Regions from separate parts of the Variovorax sp. SRS16 genome, predicted to be linked through region 2. Evidence: predicted binding sites of a transcription regulator. Region 2 holds the regulator's gene; the other holds the start of a gene.
The links. The regulator FNR, encoded in region 2, switches genes on or off when oxygen is low (the NO sensors DNR and NnrR bind a similar motif). The targets are predictions, from matches to a motif close to TTGATNNNNATCAA.
Positions count from the first base shown of each region.

Region 1 (6,594 bases), on a different replicon from region 2:
GTCGGTTCACCTCGATGCTGGAGGAGTCGACCACGATGTTGTCGACACCCTGCTCGATCAGCCAGCGGTGCAGCCACCAGCCGTCGCGACCGGCTTCGTAGCACGAGTGCACCTGGGCCTGCGGCTCGAGCTTGCAACGCTCCCGGGCCTTGACGATGCAGTGCGCAACTGCGGCCGTGTCGCCGGCGTCCACGTTGTATCGGCTCGGGCCGCGGCCGCCACCGCTCGCCGTCAACGTCCACTTCTTGTCGCCGAGCTCGAAGCTCATGTACAGGTCGCCCGCGATCGCCGTGTCCTTGATTTGTGGGACTGCTTGGGTTGTCGACATTTCCGGCTCCTTTGCGTAGAGGTTGAGAGATCCCGTTTTAGCTAACCGGGTCTCGCTCGGGTAGTCCCACATAGCATCTTTCGCCGGCCCGAGCGCTCGCAGGCCTTTCTCTCGAGCTTCGGTCCCATCCGCCAGCACTTCGCGCTCAAGCACCATCTGTTGCGCGCATCGCTCTACCGCAAGCAACTGGCCGCGCGCTTCGACGCCTGGCGCCTTTGCACCGACGTCGCCCAAAATCCGTGCGCCGCCTTCTGAGAGATCCACCTCCAGCCCTTTTTCAACCCGCCATCGCTAACGTGACAAAGCCCCAACGAATAGTGCATTCGCTTGATCACCTTGCCCAGAGCGTCGATCCTCGCTGGAGCTTCGCTTTTCTTCTCGCCGCAGGTTACCGTGCGGCATTGCCGCGACAGCACCGACCTGGCTGCCTCGGGCGCTATTGGCCCATGGATGACAACTTGGTCAAAGCGCCCTTCGCCTGACGACAGGGAATGAGACCCGATTTTCTTTTGGCTCAGCGCCGATCCTGCGCTTCGCCTCGGCGCGTGAGGATGCGCGATGGCCATGGGGCATGACCAGGACATCGCTTGTGGCCAAGCTCAAGAGCCGCTGCGCGAAACTGCCGGATAGAAAGTGGACAAGCGTCGAATGCTTGATCTTGCAGACAAAAACCAAGTCAGCCCCAATGCCCTCCTGTTGGATGGCGGTTTGGCGCGCAGGATCTCCGTGCCCAACGACGGACGTCACCCGGTTCTTACGCGTATCGAACGGCTCCGTAAGCCGGGACAGCCAACTCTGCGCGTGCTGCCGAAACTCTTCAGTTTCGGTCAGCGTAGTCTGGGAATGAAAGAGCTCGAGCTCCGATTCGACGAAGGCACAGGCGTATCTCACCAGTTCCTTCGATTCTGTGCTGAAGTCGACGGCAACAAGCGCGTGGCCGTACGGTCGGGATGCCTCTCTTTTGACCACGAGCACCGGGCATCGGCAACGACGCATCAGTTGGTCGACTATTGTCCCTTGCCAGAACGTCTTGAGGTTGCGCCGGCTTCGCTGGTCGATGACAAGCAGGTCGGCACAAGTTCCCTCTTCCACGACGTGATCCACGGTTCCACCAGTACGGGATACGGCGTCAACGATGATGCCATGGCGTCGAGCCAGCTGTCGTGCGCGCTGCGCGAGGCGCTCGAAAGGGTCCGGAAGATTCAGATTCGGCACCTCGACGAAGTACATGATTCGAAGCTGGGCGCGGCGCTCGACGGCAACAAGCGCAGCACGTTCCAGGGCTTGCTCTCCTTGCGTCGAGAAGTCCGTGATGGCAAGTATTGAATTCATGATCATGGTCATTCCTGGACGAGCAAAAACCTACCTCTCGCACTGCACGGAGCGACTGGTTGACGAGAATGAAACGCCCCGATTCAGGTTGTGTGATCGACGCTGACTTTGGGCTGGAACGGAAACGCAGCGACTTTCACCGCGCATTCATCGCCATGCGTGTGCGCGCCGGTGAGCGATGGAGCCCACCTTCAAACTTATCGCGCGGGGTTTAGGCCCGGCGATTGATGGATTGCGCTGAGAAGGGAGAAGCGAATCGCCGGGCAGAGGAATGTGCGGCCAGCTGACGAAACCTCGCCGCACCTGCCGCCATTCGGGCCAACACAATCGTCCCTGTCAGGAGAGGCAAGACAGCTGCAAATGTGCCGAGGGAGACATCTAGGAAAGTCATGAGGGCATCTTACGAAACCGGAGCGCCATCGGCAACCAAGCCCACACACTCCCTGCCAGATAGAGATTCACGATGGCTCAGTTGGGCGAGGGCTCGGGCCGACCTGCTCTGAGGAAACCGCGCCGACGGTCAAGCGCGTGATCTCGTGCGCGAACGAGCGGGGCTGGCTGGTGGTTGTCGCGGCCTGGTCACTTGTCTTAAGCCAGCCAGCGCCGGATTCACGAGCTTTGGGTCGGCGCCGACTGCATAGACTGCATAGGCCGGGTACAGAAATTCAGGCGTATCCGGCACCCTTCGCAAACGACCAGTTTCAAGGTGAGTTCGCACGACATCGAGGCGAAAGTATCCAGTACCTCCGGCTTCCAGAAGGTACTCCCGCCCAAGCGGCCCCAACCCCGCCCTGACGGCAGCATTGGACAGGCCCGGATACGCGAGCCAATGCTGAGTGGCGAAGTCTGATCCCCAGTCGACGTAGACGTAGTCCAATGGGCTGGGAATCCGCGGGCGTTTCGAAGTGGTGACCATGACGAGCTTTTCCTCGATCAACAGTTCGACGCGAAGGCCGGGACGTTGCTGCGGCGCGTAGACGATGGCGATGTCCAAGACACCGGAGGCGGTCTTGTCGAGCAGTTCGGCAGGGACTCCAACTTCCGTGCGGATGGCCAAATGTCCTGCCGCTGACCGCATCCACAGGAGCCACTGCAGCAAGAGCGGATCCCAGAGGCTGACATCGCAGCCCACAGAGAGCACGGCGCGTCGTCCGGTTGGCACCGCAACCTGGTGGCGTGCCCGCTCCCAAACCTGTATCAAGCTCGTCGCGTGCGGCAGGAATTGCTCGCCTGCCGGCGTCAGCGCGGCGCCAGCTTTGTTTCTGACGAAGAGGACGCGGCCTAGCAACTCCTCCAAGGTGCGCACCCGGGCGCTTACCGAGGTAGGGGTCACATGCAACTGCTCGGCGGCGCGCAGAAAGCTGCGCGTGTGCACGATTTCAAGAAAAGTCTGAGCCAGGATGAGGTCCATGCGCTCTCCTATCATTAAATGCGAAAGTATTGCATTTATCTGGCAATAAATGTCGTTTTACTTTGATTGACGACAGGATCAGGATTGACTCAAGAGATCCTCAAAACGCCCGCACATCGAGAGCAGCGCCCAAACTTCGGGCAATCGCCGGTCGGCTGGCTTGTTGACGAAAAACCATCGATATATGAAACCCCAGGCAGAGAGGCCTATGTTGACCACCTTGCTCACGCGTCTTTCAGGGCCACCACCGTCCGTTCGAGCACTGCCTCATGGCCGCTCGAGGCGTACGCTCGCTGTCAAGTCAGCTCGGGAAAATCCGGCAGTCGACGATGGCATGCGCGTGTTGGTTGATCGGCACTGGCCTCGGGGCTTGGCCCGAGAAGGTTTGATTACCGATCTGTGGCTCAAGGAGGTCGCACCCAGCACGCGCCTGCAAAGCTGGTACGGGAGCGATCCGAGCAGGTGGCCAGCCTTCTCGCTGCGGTACAGAGCCGAGATTCAATTGCATGAAGACCTGTTGGATCTGCTGGTGGAGCTTCGAACGCGCGGACAGCTCACGCTGCTCTGCGATGCGAGCGACATCCTGCACAGTCATTGTGTCGTGCTGCGCGACACCATCATCGAAAGGCGCTTCTCGCGCCGCATACGCAAAGGAGCGCAACCATGAAAGCCAGCGACATCATGACCACGCCTGTCATTTCGGTCAGGCCGGACGCGAGTCTGCACGAGATCGTCGAGGTACTCCTGGTGCATCGCATCAGCGGTGTGCCGGTCGTCGAAGATGGGAAGGTGGTAGGTCTCATCGGTGACGGGGATCTTCTCCATCGATACGAGATCGGCACTGACCACTGGACCGACTATCGAACTTGGTGGCAGCGCTTGACGCGACTGGATCCGGCGCCGGGTGCCTACGTCAAGGCACATGGGGGACACGCCAGAGACATCATGAATCGGGACGTAGTCTCAGTTTCCGACGATACCCCCGTGGCCCAGATCGCCGTCATCTTCGAAGCGCGTCACATTCGCAGGATACCGGTGATGAGAAATGGACAGATGGCCGGATTGGTGACCCGCGCCGACCTCGTACGCGCACTTTCGAAGAGCTCGGCCCTCGCTGCAGATTCCGCGACGTCACGCGTCGATGACGAATCGATCCGCAAGCAGCTACTGACAGAGCTGAACGCGCAGCCATGGTGGTCCGATACATGGTCGAACGTGTTCGTGCAGGAAGGCGTCGTGAGCTACGTTGGCGTCGTGCAGCGAACATCCGATCGCGAGGCGGCGCGCATCGCCGCCGAGAACATCCCGGGTGTACGAAGCGTCGAGGATAGGCGCATGACATACGGGGATTGGCAGCCGATGTTTTGAAGCCCTAGCAGGCCGCTGAAGTACCAGTCGCGCGGCAGTCATCCGGCGTCCTGAAGTGGGCGGTTGCACGATTTCGGGGTTTCAGGCTCGCTGCCGTCACCGTTATCGCGCTTCGCGGGCCCGTTCTCGGCTCCCGTTTCCCCTCTACGAGGCCACCGGACGGACTTCTGCCAAGGTCCGCATGCGCACGAGGTTGTAGGCGGCCATCGTCAGCACGAACAACTGGTCGACCTTCTTGATGCCGCGCACCATCACCTGCCGGATGGGGCCGACGAACTTGGCCCAGCCGAAGCCCTGCTCGATGAGCTTTCGCTTGCGCTGCGAGATCGCATAGCCCTCGCTCCGGGCGATCTCGTCGGTCACCGCCGAACGACGCCCCGCTTTGTTCTGCGCGACGTGCGGCGTGACCTTCATGCAATGCAGCGCCTCGATGAACTCGGCCGCGTCATAGCCCTTGTCGGCGCCGAGCGTGACCTCGGTATCCGCACTCGCGGTGGCTTGGCGCGCGTCCCTGATCATGACCTTGGCCGCTTCCCGTTCGGCGAAGCCGTCGGCCTGCGTGACCATCGCGTTGACGACCAGGCCGTGACGGTTGTCGGTGAGCGTGTGACCCATGTAGCGCAGCTCGCTGGCCGTCTTGCCCTTGCGGTACAGCTTCGAATCGGGATCCGTCTTCGACTCGTGCGTTTCGTTGCTACGTCGCTGCCCCTTGAAGTCCCCGCCACTGCCGCCACCGTCGTCACCGTCCTTGCGAACGAAGCTCTTGTGCCCGGCCCAGGCCTGAATCAACGTGCCGTCGACGCTGAAGTGCTCACCCGACAACCAATCCTTGTTCTCGGCCGTCTCCAGCACTTCGTTGAAGAAGGCGACCACTGCGTCGTGCTTGATCAGGCGCTGGCGATTCTTGCTGAACACCGTCGGCACCCAAACCGCGTCGTCCATCGCCAGGCCGATGAACCAGCGAAACAACATGTTGTATTGCGTCTGCTCCATGAGCTGGCGCTCCGAGCGGATGCTGAACAGGATCTGCAGCAACATCGCGCGCAGCAGCTTCTCCGGCGCGATGCTCGGGCGGCCGCCCTTGACGTCGGCCTCGTACATCCGAGAGAACAACTCGTCCATCTTGGCCAGCGCCTCGTTGACCATCACCCGGATGCGGCGCAGCGGATGGTCGGCAGGAACGAAGTCGTCCAGCCGTCTCATGGTGAACAAGCCTTCGGTGAATGTGTCAGGTCCGCGCATCGGAGCAGGTTTCGTGGGTCTGCAAAGACAACGCCTCAGGCCCAATTTCGGGGGACCATCCGGTGAGGTATTTCAGCAGCCTGCTAGGTCGACTTTTGCAGATTGATGAATATTGAAGAGAGGCGCTGTGTTTCAAAGTATCCTCATACCGGTCGACAGTACCGATTTTTCCGACAAGGCGATGAACGAAGCCATCGATCTGGCCGCCGAGCATCATGCGAAGCTGGTGGCGCTCAAGGTCGTACCACGGTACGCGATGAACTACTTCGACGGCATGGCGGCGTTCTCGCCGGCCGAAATTGCCAGTGCCGAGGCTCGCTCTGTGGGCGCTGCACAGCAGACCCTGCAGGTATTTGTGGAACTCGCCGAGGCGAACGGAGTACGCCTGACGACAGCAATAGCGATCTCGGATTGCGTTGCCGACGCGATCGTCGGAGCCGCGGTCAAGCATGGCAGCGACCTGATTGTCATGGCTTCTCATCGTCGTTCGGGATTCGCACGCTTGGCGATCGGCAGCAAGACGGACCAGGTATTGGCTCATTCGAAGGTGCCAGTGCTGGTTATCCGTTAGGGATGGTCTGCAAAATCGGCGCGCGATGTGCATGATCTGGCCCCATGATTGCCAAACGCGTAACTCCCCCGAATCAGCTCGGCCTGGGCCTGAACCTTTCGACCAAGAAGACGCGCAAGCGCGAGTTTCTCGATGGGATGGATCGGGTGGTGCCCTGGGGCGCGCTGGTGCAGATCGTTGAGCCGTACAGCCCGCGGGCCAAGACGGGTCGCCCGCCATTTGCGATCGAGACGATGCTGCGCATTCACTACCTTCATGTATGGACCCGACGCCTTTTGCAAGCTCTCGTTGATGATGAGAAACAGTCTGCACACATGTATTCGGCTTGCTTGGTGGGCGACC
Region 1 is NZ_LR594668.1:142,071-148,664, reverse strand. It holds partial or broken gene E5P2_RS32885 (IS110 family transposase) at 1-328, opposite strand, end outside; partial or broken gene E5P2_RS32880 (IS6 family transposase) at 407-583, shown strand; gene E5P2_RS38440 (universal stress protein) at 791-1,660, opposite strand; gene E5P2_RS32870 (LysR family transcriptional regulator) at 2,181-3,071, opposite strand; gene E5P2_RS32865 (DUF488 domain-containing protein) at 3,256-3,738, shown strand; gene E5P2_RS32860 (CBS domain-containing protein) at 3,735-4,439, shown strand; gene E5P2_RS32855 (IS5 family transposase) at 4,584-5,681, opposite strand; gene E5P2_RS32850 (universal stress protein) at 5,809-6,252, shown strand; partial or broken gene E5P2_RS32845 (hypothetical protein) at 6,297-6,515, shown strand.
Region 1: a site for FNR is predicted at 1,720-1,733, ahead of E5P2_RS38440 (universal stress protein). Genes of this name have one in related genera too.

Region 2 (6,594 bases):
TGCTCCAGACTTCGCCGGTGTCCATGGCGACGGCGTCGCAGCCATACCGGCCGTTGGCGATACCGTCCAGACCCAGCCAGTCGCCGCGGAAATGAAGACCCACGACCTGTTCGCGCCCGTCGTCCGAGAGATTGACCATCTTGAAGAAGCCTGTGCTGACGACATACAGGCACTGGAACGGCTGACCCACCTGGTAGACCGAGTCGCCTGCGTGGACGATCCGCTTCTGAACGGACATCGTGTCCTGGAGCAATTGCAGCATTGCGGCAATGCGATTCTGTGCGGGTTGGCCTGTCTTCGCCGCGGGGGTCGCTTGTTCCATCGTTCGCTCCTGATTTGATGGATTGAAGCTTAGGCCGCACGTGCAACAGGACCGCCAATGCAGTGCGCGTTCGCGTAACGGTGCGTGAATGGCTTGTGTCTTTTGCGTGAGTGCTGTGGTCCATGCGCTGGCGTTGATGTTGATCAAGAATTGGCTGAACGCCAGGCGTAGCCTTCTCCGCGTGCCCCCAATTGCCCTGCATCCCGTCAACGCTCGCAGCACCTGGCCGTCTCCTGGCGCTTCGAGCGCTGAAGTGCGCCGGATCGTCGACATGGCGCAGCGGCTGAAGGCGGCGTGGCGCGCAGGTGGGACGCTCCGCCCCTTGTCGGGCAAGAACCTGGCGCTGCTGCGAACCGAGGCGCCAACAACCGAAACCTCCGAACTGCACCGCGCGGGGGCAGAACTCGGCGCTCGCATTTCCCACGTGCGGCTCGGCGATCCCCTCGAATCCGGCGACCCGAAGCTCAGGGACATCTGCCAGATGCTTGGCCGGCTCTACGACGCCGTCGATTGCGGGCCGATCTCAAGCGCCGTCGCCCTGGAGATCGAGCGCCACGCCGGCATTCCGGTCTACCATGGCCTCGAAAGCGACGAACACCCGTTTCGGATTCTGGCGGACCTGTTGTGCATCAGCGAGCGTTGTCCGCGCGGCGTTGCCGGCAACGCCATCTCGTTCCTCGGCAATCCGCGCACGCCGCGCGGCGAGGATTTCGTCAAGGCTGCCAGGCTGCTGGGTTTCGACCTGCGTTTCGTCGAGTTCGCGCGGTATGCGGCCAACGACGAGGCATTCACGATCGATGCCAGCGATGCAGAGCACTGGGCTTTCGAAGCGCCGTCCGGGCCGATCGAAGAGGCGGAGCGTTGCGAGAACCGCCACTTCGTGCTGCAGGCGATGCTGCTCGACGCGATGACCAATCGCTAGCTTCCCTTGCGGCGCGTCATGCGTCACAGCGCTAACGGCAATAGATGTCCAGCTGTTGGGTGATGTCCATCCGCAATGCTTGCGCCGCGATGATGGACAGAACCAGACCGGCAAGCCGGTTCGCCCAGTCGACGCGCAGACGGCCGACATGCCAGCGCAAGCGCTGCCAAAGCCACGGCGCCGCAATCAGCGAGATGGCGCCGCCCAGCGCAAACAGGGCCATGGTGACGGCTCCTTGCCATGCCGTATCGGCGAGGCTGGCGACCAGCAATGCGGAGTACAGCAGGCCGCAGGGCATCAAGACCCACAGTGCGCCTGTCGCCAGCACACCCGCGGTCGAAGCGGTCAACGGCTGCAGGCGGCCACCCACTGTCCGGCCGATGCGATGGGCCCAGAGTGGTTGCCGCCCGTGCAGCATGAGCAGCGCGCCCCATGCCAGCACGCAGGCATGAAACATGATCCACAGCGGCCGCAAGGCGGCCACCTGCGCGCTTGCAAACGCCAGTCCCTGGGTCGCAGTTGCCGTCGCCGCGCCGGCAACGGCATAGCTCGCGATCCGGCCCAGGTGAAAGGCAGCGGCTCGCACCGCGCCGCGCCGCGCCGGCGCGGCGTCGGCCACGGCGGCGGGAGCGCCCGCACGCACCAGGCGAATCACGCCGGCACATCCCGCGCCGCACATCGCCACGCAATGCGGACCGCCCACCAATCCCATCAGCAGCGCAGCGCTGGCCAGAGAGGACGGCATGCTCAGACGATGCGCGAGAACCGGCCCCGGTTCCGATCCGCCTGAAGGTAGCGGTCGAACACCATCGCAACGGCACGCACGAAGTACCAGCCCGTCGGCGTGACCTCGATGTCGTGATCGGTCAGATTGACGAGCCCCTGCGCCACCAGCGGCCCGAGCGCCGCGAACTCCGGCGCGAAGTAGTCGCGGAAGTCGAACAGGTGGGCCATGCTCATCGCCTCGAAGTCCACCCGGCCCTGGCACATCAGGGCCAGGATGACCGAGCGTCGAACCAGGTCGTCGCGCGTCAGCGCCAGTCCGCGCACGACGGGGAGCCGGCCCTGGTTCAGATGGTCGTAGTACTCGGCCAGCGTCCTGGCGTTCTGGCTGTAGGTGGCGCCGATGCGCCCGATGGCCGACACGCCGAGGGCCACGAGGTCGCAGTCGGGCTGCGTGCTGTAACCCTGGAAGTTGCGATGCAGCCGGCCCTGGCGCCTGGCCACGGCCAGAGTGTCGTCGGGCAGCGCGAAATGGTCCATGCCGATGTAGACATAGCCTGCCGCCGTCAGTGCGTCGATCGCGCGCGACAGCATCTGCATCCTGACCGCAGGCGCCGGCAGATCGTTCACGTCGATGCGGCGCTGCGGCTTGAAGCGGTCCGGCAGATGCGCATAGGCGTACAGCGCGACGCGGTCGGGGCGCAGTTCCTGGATCCGTTCCAGCGTGCGATCGAACGAGACGGCTGTCTGCAGGGGCAGGCCAAGGATGAGATCGACGTTGATCGATGCGAAGTGCAATGCGCGCGCCGCAGCCATCAACTCGAAGACCTGAGCCGCGGGCTGCATCCGGTGAACCGCTTGCTGCACGTCCGGATCGAAGTCCTGCACACCGAAACTCAAGCGGTTGAAGCCAAGTTCCGCCAGGTGCGCCAGGCGTTCGGCATCCACGGTGCGGGGGTCGATCTCGATCGACTGCTCGCGGTCCGGCATGAATGTGAATGCGTTGCGCAACACGTCCATGAGCCTGTCGAGCTCGGCATCGCACAGGAAGGTGGGCGTGCCGCCGCCCAGATGCAGCTGGCTGACGAGGGCCCCGCGACCGAGCTGAGCGGCCTGCAGCTGCGCCTCGCGTGTCAAGCCGTCCAGGTACTGGCGCGCGCGATCGTGATGCCGCGTGACGATCTTGTTGCACGCACAGTAGTAGCAGAGAGACTCGCAAAAGGGGATGTGCACGTACAGGGAGAGCGGCAGCGCGTGCGCGCCGGCGCTGCGCCGCTGTCGCAGGGCCTGCGCGTAGTCCGCTGCATCAAAGGCGTCCACGAAGCGATCCGCCGTGGGATAGGAGGTATAGCGCGGACCCGCGATGTCGAAGCGCTGCAGGACAGCAGGAGAAACCAGCGGCCGGACCGCTGCGGCGCGAAATAGGGCGGGGTTCGAGGACATCGCGAAGCGACCTGACGATTGCAATGCGCCAATGTGCCGCCGGTCCGCCTTGCGGGCCTTGACGCACGTCAATCCTCCGTTCGTTTGCGCGACCCAGAATCGCGCAAACGAACGGACCTCATCATGACCAGCACCGACAACATCAAGGTTGCCTGTTCGAACTGCAACCTGCGGACGCTCTGCATGCCGGTGGGCCTGGAGCCCGCCGAACTGCAGCGCATCGACGACATCGTTGCCAAGCGTCGCAAGGTGCGGCGCCGCGAGGCATTGTTTCGCGCCGGCGAGAAGTTCACGTCGCTCTATGCGATCCGCACGGGCGTGTTCAAGACCCGCATCACGACCGAGGACGGGCGGGATCAGGTCACCGGCTTCCAGATGGCCGGCGAGATCATCGGCCTGGACGGCATCGTGAACGACCGGCACACCTGCGACGCCGTGGCGCTGGAAGACGCCGAAGTCTGCGTCATGCCCTTCGAGCGGATCGAGGCGCTTTCGCGCGAAGTGAGCGCGCTGCAGCGCCACGTGCACCAGATCATGAGCCGCGAGATCGTGCGCGAGCACGGCGTGATGCTGCTGCTGGGAAGCATGCGTGCGGAAGAACGGCTCGCCGCCTTCCTGCTGAATCTGGTGCGGCGGCTGCACGCGCGCGGATTCTCGGAGTCGGAGCTGGTGCTTCGCATGACGCGCGAGGAGATCGGCAGCTACCTCGGCCTGAAGCTCGAGACCGTGAGCCGCACCCTGTCGAAGTTCATGGACGACGGCATCCTGCAGGTTCGCCAACGCCATCTGCGCATCGTCGATGCCGATGCGCTCCAGCGAGTCTTCAATCGCGCTGGCGATTGAAATCGGCCGGCGGCAGCGCGAGCCAGATCGTCAGCGCGCTCGATCCGATACCGAGCAGCCAGAAGAGGAAGAATCCGCCCGCGTAGAGCGTCTGCCGCGTGAAGTCGGCACTCCCGCTGCGCCAGTAGAGTTCGCCCGGATCCCACAGTGCGAACACCGCGAATTCGCAGACGCAGGCCATCAGGAAGGCCGGCCACAACACACACATCCAGCGTTGCGGGCTCATCGCTTCAAGGCCTCCGCGCCGGCAGGACGCCTGCCGGCGTCACGGCATGGTTGCGCCCCGTCTCGGCGGGAACCAGCGTCCTCGCAGCCAGCGCGCGATTGATGTCGACGCCCTTCTGGTAGTAGTCCTCGTCGACCACCGAGTCTGTCGTATGCACCGCCAGCCAAGCCGATGCGAGGCTGGCCACCACGACTGCGGCCGGCAGACCCATCACAAGCCATACCAGCGGATATTTCCACCAGCCTGGGGGGCGAATGGGTGGCTTCTCGATCGATGACATGCTGTCCTCCGGAGCTTAACGTGGAACCAGAAATACGGCTTTTTCGGACACATGCGCGCTGCCATCGGCCGTTCGCACGTCGAAATAGACCGTGTGCGAGCCGACCGGCGCCCGGTCCGCGGGGATCTGCAACCGCACCGCCACCCAGCGCGATTGCGCCGCGTCGACCTTGACGCTGTCGTCCGAGGCCACTGCGAGCCCCTGCAGCCCGCCCTCGGCCGCGATCCGGTAGACCTGCGGCCTCTCGGTCGCGTTCATGATCTGCAGCCGATAGACGTTCTCGAGGCGGCCGCCTTCGACGAGGCGCGCGAGCGAACCCCGGTCGCGCACGACATCGACCTTCAAGGGCATGCGCACCACCAGGCTCGCAAGAAGACCGATGGCCAGCGCCAGCAGCACGAAGCCATAGACCAGTACCCGGGGACGGAGAACGCGGCGCAGCACCTGGGCCGCCGTCCAACCCTTCTTCATGCCGTTCTCCGTGGCGTAGCGGATGAGCCCGCGCGGCTGCGCCATGCGATCCATGACGGTGTTGCATGCATCGACGCACAGTCCGCAGCCGATGCACTCGTACTGCAGGCCCTGGCGGATGTCGATCCCGACCGGGCAGACCTGCACGCACAGCCCGCAATCGATGCAGTCGCCCAGGCCCAGCGCCCGTGCATCCTGTCCCTTGGCGTGCACGCCGCGCGGCTCGCCGCGAGCGGCGTCATAGCTCACGATCAGGGTGTCGGAGTCGAACATCGCGCTCTGGAATCGCGCATAGGGGCACATGTACTTGCACACCTGCTCGCGCATGAAGCCGGCGTTGCCGTAGGTCGCAAGACCGTAGAAGAACACCCAGAACACCTCCCACGATCCCATGCGTGTCTGCAGGAACGCGAGACCCAGCTCGCGGATCGGCGTGAAGTAGCCCACGAAGGTAAAGCCGGTCCACATCGCGATGCCCAGCCAGACCACATGCTTGAACCACTTCTTGACCAGCTTCTCCGCAGAGAAGGCCTCGCCGTCCAGGCGCATGCGCGCGATCCGATTGCCCTCGATCTTCTGCTCCACCCACATGAAGATCTCGGTGTAGACCGTCTGCGGACAGGCAAAACCGCACCAGAGCCGCCCCGCCACCGCAGTGAACAGGAACAGCGAAAGCGCGCTCAGCACCAGCAGCCCCGACAGATAGATCAGGTCCTGCGGATAGAGGACCAGACCGAAGATGTAGAAGCGGCGTGCCGCGAGATCGAACAACAGGATCTGCCGGCCGCCCCATTGCAGCCACGGCATCAGATAGAAGAACAGCTGCGTCGCGAAAACCATCGCCCAGCGCCAGCGCATGAACCGCCCCTGCACGTTGCGCGGGTAGATCTTCCTGGACGACTCGTAAAGGCGGCCGCTGCCGGCATCTGCTGCCGCCGGCGCGATGGGAATCACCTTGGGGGAAGCGGCTGGCCGTGTCATGCGGGGCATTCGCAGGCGAGCCGATCAGTTGCCAGGAAGCGCAGGCTTCGGCGCAGGCGTGTTCGACAGGCCCCACACATACGATGCAACCACCTTGATCTGCGCCTCGGTGAGCCGTCCCTCCTGCGCCGGCATGACGTTGTGCTTGCCGTTGTTGATCATCTCGACGATCGCTTCCTGTCCAAAGCCGTGCAGCCAGATGTTGTCGTTCAGGCGCGGGGCACCGATGTCCTGGCTGCCCACGCCGCCAATACCGTGGCAGGCCGCGCAAACGGTGAAATGCGATTTGCCCAGGCCGGCTCGAACCGAATCGGTCGAGTTGCCGGAAAGGCTCAGCACGTACTGGGCAAGATTCTTGACATCCTCGGGCGAGCCGACGGCCG
Region 2 is NZ_LR594666.1:2,204,244-2,210,837, reverse strand. It holds gene E5P2_RS10710 (Crp/Fnr family transcriptional regulator) at 1-262, opposite strand, end outside; gene E5P2_RS10705 (hypothetical protein) at 459-1,244, shown strand; gene E5P2_RS10700 (sulfite exporter TauE/SafE family protein) at 1,276-1,989, opposite strand; gene hemN (oxygen-independent coproporphyrinogen III oxidase) at 1,992-3,410, opposite strand; gene fnr (fumarate/nitrate reduction transcriptional regulator Fnr) at 3,534-4,253, shown strand; gene E5P2_RS10685 (hypothetical protein) at 4,234-4,479, opposite strand; gene E5P2_RS10680 (FixH family protein) at 4,484-4,759, opposite strand; gene ccoG (cytochrome c oxidase accessory protein CcoG) at 4,775-6,211, opposite strand; gene ccoP (cytochrome-c oxidase, cbb3-type subunit III) at 6,236-6,594, opposite strand, start outside.